Regions from separate parts of the Ferdinandcohnia sp. GQ5 genome, predicted to be linked through region 2. Evidence: predicted binding sites of a transcription regulator. Region 2 holds the regulator's gene; the other holds the start of a gene.
The links. The regulator LexA, encoded in region 2, represses DNA repair genes until DNA is damaged. The targets are predictions, from matches to a motif close to CGAACATATGTTCG.
Positions count from the first base shown of each region.

Region 1: the regulator LexA is predicted to act here: its motif matches at 1,681-1,694, upstream of AC6CHV_RS06875 (DNA endonuclease).

Region 1 covers NZ_JCAXEW010000004.1:190,673-194,107, reverse strand. Annotated here, with positions in the region: partial or broken gene AC6CHV_RS06885 (flagellin) at 288-401, shown strand; gene AC6CHV_RS06880 (hypothetical protein) at 447-608, shown strand; gene AC6CHV_RS06875 (DNA endonuclease) at 799-1,653, opposite strand; gene flaG (flagellar protein FlaG) at 1,805-2,167, shown strand; gene AC6CHV_RS06865 (flagellar hook-associated protein 2) at 2,183-3,435, shown strand, end outside.
Region 2 covers NZ_JCAXEW010000001.1:32,614-36,048, forward strand. Annotated here, with positions in the region: gene glnA (type I glutamate--ammonia ligase) at 1-1,179, shown strand, start outside; gene lexA (transcriptional repressor LexA) at 1,267-1,893, opposite strand; gene AC6CHV_RS00160 (DUF896 domain-containing protein) at 2,299-2,529, shown strand; gene tkt (transketolase) at 2,642-3,435, shown strand, end outside.

The sequences.
Region 1 (3,435 bases), on a different contig from region 2:
GTGAATTGCTGGAAAACCCTTAGAGCTTTTCTAACCACAACGTAGTTGGAAACAACAAGCGTGATGGTCTGAAAAAAGAAAAGATTGGGCAATCAGCAGCCAAGCTCCTGTCTCGAAAGAGTGGAGAAGGTTCAACGACTAGGATAGACCATCTAAGGCGAAATGCAGCTATGATGATGAAATCCATAGGTGAAGCAATGGTCATCAGCATTGTGAATCCGAAGTGCCCGACCCCTATAGAGGGTGAAGATATAGTCTAGTCATTTGTGAAAGCAAATGTTCGCACGATGGCGAAAGAAATGATGAACCAAACTAAGAATTCTATTCTTTCTCAAGCAGCACAAGCAATGTTGGCTCAATCTAATCAAATGCCTCAAGGAGTATTACAACTCTTGAGATAATGATTGAAGGGCGTCTAGCTTGGTAACAAGCTAGAGGATAACTGGGTGAATTGCTGGAACTTCCTAAAGCTTCATCAACCACAACGTAACTGGAAACGGTCAGCGAAAAGGTTAGAAAATGATGAGGATGAAACAATGGATAATCAGCAGCCAAGCTCCTGTGAGGAAACTCTGGAGAAGGTTCAACGACTAGGGAAAACGGTCTAAGGCGAGAGCTATGGCTATGAATCTCGTAGGGCAGCAAATGCTGTTCGAAGTGCCCAGCTCCATAAAGATTATGGATGAAGATATAGTCTATTCTGTCATCGAAAGATACAGTCGCAAAGCAAGCGAACCAACAACCACAAGGAGTTTTACAACTTCTTCGTTAATATATTTTCATTAAAGATGGCTACCATTAAAGGCGGCCATCTTTTCTTAATTCTTTTAATTTGTAAACTATTGACCAATAAGATCTATTTAAACATTCTGCTATAACCCTGTCTTTTTCTCCATTCAATTTCAATTGAACTATTTTTTGAATTTCAGTTTCTGTATAATTCTTATTTCTATCACTATTGGAGGAAAGAACTTTATAACCTGGATATTTTTTTTGATAGATTTCTGTTTCTTGTTGAAGCCGCCACTCCCAATTAGTTTTATAGTACATACTTTGGCAAGTAGCGGTGATTGGGGATATTCTTTTTAGAAAATTGTATGTATTGTCTGTTGAAGTGAGCCTTAAGATGTGCCCATATCCATCTCTGCGTTTGTTAATTGCAAATTTTATTTGAAAGGTTTTTTCAATATGGTTATTAAGTATTTGTAATTGGTTAAGTTGAAAGTTTTGCAAATACAGAAAAACATTTGGAGTTAAATATATAATCTTTTTATTGTGGTTTATTCTTGAGGTAATTGAGAGAGTTCCATCGTCCATGTAAATAATAGCTAAAAAGTGTAAAAGTGTACACTTAGATAATAATTCAATTGGTATAACTTTTTCTCCAGAAGGATTGTAGAAATGTGGATATAATTCAGTAAATAGAGGCAGTGATTTTGACCTTAATGTATTGCTCTTAGGTGTGATGTACAATAAATCAGGAATATATGACATCTTCCATTTTCGATAGTCTATTTGTTTGATACCAAAATGTTCACGGTAACTATTATTTTTACTTCTGGAGCCTTTATACAACTTTGTTATTTCACCATCTCCAATAATACTTCCAATTAGTACATTTTGTTGAATATCTGTAAGATTGTAAAAATCCATCGTATCCCCTCCCTGTACATATTATACCAAACGTACGTTCCTTGTATAAGAGGTAAATTAAAATAATGTAGAACATAATGAAGTTAGCTTAATATTTTTTTTATCATACCGATATAACTAATAAAGGCCCGTTCGTTTAGGAGGAAATTAAATGTCGATCGATAAAATCTCTTCTAGTACAACGATGAACTTCAACACAGACTATTCTCAATCTAATAAGTCATATGAATCTGAATTCAAAGGGACTACCCTGAGTGACACGGAACCAGCCCTTTCGTCCCAAATAAACTCAAAAGATAATGTCCAACAGGTCATTGATAGCCTTAATAAATTTTTAGAACCAAATAATACTTCCTTGAAGTTTGAGCTTCACGAGCAATTAAACGAATACTATGTGACAATTGTGAACAATGATACACATGAGGTGGTACGTGAAATCCCTTCTAAGAAAATACTAGATATTTATGCTGCAATGACTGAATTTCTTGGTTTTGTGGTAGATAAAAAGATTTAAAGGTGGTGAGCCCCCATGAATATGAGAATTGGTGGATTGGCAAGTGGAATGGATATTGATCAGATTGTTACTGATTTAATGAAGGCTGAGCGTATTCCTTTAAACAAGCTCAATCAACAAAAACAAATCTATGAGTGGCAACGTGATCAATATCGCGATATGAATAAATTGTTGGCAGAACTGGATACGCTGGCGTTCGATATGACATTACAACGAACTTATCAAACGAAAACAGCAACTAGTTCGAATCCAAGCGCTGTTACAGCAACTGCAAATACTACAGCATCGAATGGGAATTATAAAATTAAAGTTGACCGGCTAGCAACAGCCGCAACACGAGTTAGTCAAACTGGTATTTCTGCCGCAGGTACAAAAATTGACCCCAATAAGGCATTAAATACACAATCCTTTGCAGGCGGTAATGATTTTAGTGATTTTACAATCGTCACATATAATGAGGATGGCACAAGAAAAGCACCTGTAACGTTTGAAATTGATCCTAGTAAAGATACACTAAATACTGTTTTAAAAAAAATTACAGATTCCGATTTAGGAGTACGTGCATTCTATGATAGTACCTCTGATAAGGTGGTCCTTGAACGTACAGTTACTGGTGATTTTAATAAAACAGAAGATAATACCGAATTTTTAGGAGCAGAGATTGGGTACAACGGTACTACGGCCAGCTTCTTAGCGAATACATTACAAATAAAAGCGGGTAATCAGGATCCTGTAACTGGTAATTGGACAAAAAATGAAACTGGCGGTACCAATGCGAAATTCACCTATAATGGAGTCTTGACGGTTGAGCCAACTAAAAATGAATATACAATAAACGACCTTACATTGAAATTCAATGCAGTTACTACTGGCGAAGAGACGATTTCAGTTTCTCAAAATACCGAAGATGCCTTCGATAAAATCGTTAAATTCGTTGATAAGTACAATGAAGTCATTGAAAAAATTAATAGTAAACTCGGTGAAACTCGATACCGTGATTATCATCCGTTATCCGATGAAGAACGCGAAGGAATGAGCGATAAGCAAGCTGAAAAATGGGACGAGATGGCTCAAAGTGGTTTGTTGAGGAACGATTCTATTTTATCCAGTGGCCTTAACCAAATGCGAATGGACTTTTACTCACCTATCTCTGGCCTTAAAGAAGGATTTAGTCAATTAGCTGAGATTGGCATTAAAACTTCATCTAACTATTTGGATAGAGGAAAGTTACTGATCGACAATCCTGATAAATTGAAGCAAAAGCTGGC
Region 2 (3,435 bases):
GATGGCTCTTCAATCGAAGGCTTTGTTCGTATCGAAGAATCAGATATGTACCTATATCCAGATTTAAATACATGGGTAGTTTTCCCGTGGACTGCAGAAAAAGGGAAGGTTGCTCGTTTAATTTGTGATATTCATAATGCGGATGGTACTCCATTCGAAGGGGACCCTCGTAACAACTTAAAGAGAGTCTTGAAAGAAATGGAAGAACTAGGATTTACGGATTTCAATCTTGGCCCTGAACCTGAGTTTTTCTTATTTAAGTTAAATGAAAAAGGTGAACCAACTCTTGAACTTAACGATAATGGTGGTTACTTTGACTTAGCGCCAACAGACCTTGGTGAAAACTGCCGCCGTGATATCGTATTAGAGCTTGAGGAAATGGGATTTGAAATTGAAGCTTCTCACCATGAGGTTGCACCTGGACAACATGAAATTGATTTTAAATACGAGGATGCTTTAACAGCGTGTGATGAAATTCAGACTTTTAAGCTTGTTGTAAAAACAATTGCTCGTAAACATGGTTTACATGCAACCTTTATGCCAAAACCATTGTTTGGAGTAGCGGGTTCAGGAATGCACTGTAACCTATCATTATTCAAAGGCGCGGAAAATGCATTCTTTGATCCTAATGCGGATCTACAATTAAGTGATAATGCTAGACATTTTATTGCAGGTATTTTAAAGCATGCGCCTAATTTTACAGCTGTTACAAATCCAACTGTAAACTCATATAAACGACTAGTACCTGGTTATGAAGCACCTTGCTATGTGGCTTGGTCTGCTCAAAATAGAAGTCCACTTGTTCGTATCCCAGCTTCACGTGGTTTAAGCACACGTGTCGAGGTGCGTTCAGTTGACCCGGCAGCAAACCCTTATATGGCAATGGCTGTACTATTAGCTGCAGGATTAGATGGTATCAAAAACAAATTGACACCACCAGCACCTGTTGACAGAAACATCTATGTGATGAATAAAGAAGAGCGTAATGAAGCGGGCATTGTGGATTTACCACCAACTTTATCTCTTGCATTGGATATGCTTAAGCAGGATGAAGTGTTAATCAAAGCATTAGGCGGACATCTGTTCGAACACTTTATTGAAGCAAAAGAGATCGAATGGGATATGTTCCGTACCCAGGTTCATCCATGGGAGAGAGAGCAATACATGACTATGTATTAATAAATGAACCCTTAACACGTGGATGTGTTAAGGGTTTTTTTGCTAATAAAAAAGGAACATTTCATTTAGAAATGTTCCTTTTTTAGATTAATGAATTGTACGGTATACGCCAATAACTTTTCCTAATATGACTACGTTTTTAAGGATGATCGGTTCGAGCATTGAGTTTTCCGGTTGCAAGCGGATATGATCTTTTTCCTTAAAGAAACGTTTTACAGTCGCTTCATCTTCCTCTGTCATTGCAACAACAATATCCCCATTGTTAGCTGAATGCTGTTGTCTAACAATCACATAGTCTCCGTCAAGAATCCCCGCTTCGATCATACTATCTCCCATTATCTCAAGCATAAAAATTTGGTCATCATGGGCAGCAAAACGATCAGGTAATGGGAAGTACTCTTCAATATTTTCCACAGCTGTAATTGGTTGTCCTGCAGTAACCTTACCTATGACTGGGACATTCACAACGTTTGCAGTTGGAATTGTTTCATTTTCGTCAACTTGTAAAATTTCAATCGCGCGAGGTTTAGTAGGGTCTCTTCGAATCAAGCCTTTGCTTTCTAGTCTGGACAAATGTCCGTGTACTGTTGAACTTGATGCTAAACCAACAGCCTCCCCAATTTCCCTTACGGAAGGTGGGTAGCCCTTTTCTTTAACTTCTTGTTTTATGTAATTCAATATATCCTGCTGTCTTTTAGAAAGCTTCGTTGTCATCTTCGCTCATCCCCTTGCACTTATATTATATATGTATTTAAATCTTCTCTTCGATCTCACTGTTCAGGTGACCTAGTAAATTCGACAAATACCGAATTTCTTAAGTTGAGTATAGCATGTTTTACTAGATTATACAAACATAAGTTCGAATTTTTGTTGACACAAAACAAATGTTCGGTCTATAATAGAAATATAAAATACGAACAAACATTCTATAGGAGTGAAATAAAGATGTTAAGGAAATTACAAGGCGGATTTATCTATTATGTACTATTTGTTTTATTAAGTATGGGAATGGTTATTATTAGTGCAAGCTAAATGCGTAATGTGGATGACTTGTAAAATATCTTTTCATCTAGTACTATGAACTATGATTTAGAAAAGAATAAACAAGGAGTAATAATTATGCTTTCAAAAGATAAAATCAATCGGATCAATGCTCTTGCAAAAAAAGCGAAGACAGTTGGTCTTACGGATAAAGAAAAAGAAGAACAGCAAGAGCTTAGACAAGAGTACCTACGTGTTTTTAGAAGTTCAATGACTAATACATTACATTCTGTAAAAGTTGTTGATCCAGAGGGTAATGATGTAACCCCAGAAAAACTGAAAAATAGTAAGCGGAAAAGATTGCATTAATAAAGAATACATAGATTTCTATGTATTCTTTTTTTTTTGTGCATACTATCAATGAAGAACTGCTATGTTTTATGTTAGTTCGTTAGAAACTCTTGAAAGGATGTTTATTTTTATGACACAATCACTAACAGACTTGTCGATAGCGTCAATTCGAACACTTTCTATTGATGCTGTTGAAAAGGCAAATTCAGGACACCCAGGTATGCCAATGGGAGCAGCACCCATGACATATGCTTTATGGACTCGACATATGAAACATAACCCGAAAAACCCACATTGGTTCAACCGTGATCGATTTGTTTTATCTGCGGGACACGGCTCTGCATTATTGTACAGTATGTTACACCTATCTGGTTACGACTTAACAATTGATGACTTAAAGCAGTTTCGCCAATGGGGCAGTAAGACCCCGGGGCATCCTGAGTATGGCCACACGGCAGGTGTCGATGCAACTACTGGCCCACTCGGCCAAGGTATTGCTATGGCTGTTGGAATGGCGATGGCAGAACGCCATTTAGCGGGTGTCTATAATAATGACTCAATTGAAATTGTTAACCATTATACATATGCCATTTGTGGTGATGGTGACCTGATGGAAGGTGTATCAGGTGAGGCTTCATCATTAGCAGGACATCTAAAATTAGGTCGACTAATTGTTTTGTATGATTCTAATGATATTTCCCTTGATGGTGATCTTAATCAAGCGTTTTCAGAATCTATCGAACAAAGGTATAAGTCCTATGGCTGGCAATATCTACGTGTTGAGGATGGGAATGATGTAGAAGCGATTGATAAAGCGATTGAGGAGGCTAAAGGAGATTTAGCACGTCCAGCTCTCATTGAAGTTCGAACGACAATTGGTTATGGTTCTCCAAACCGAGCTGGAAAGTCAAAGGCACACGGTGA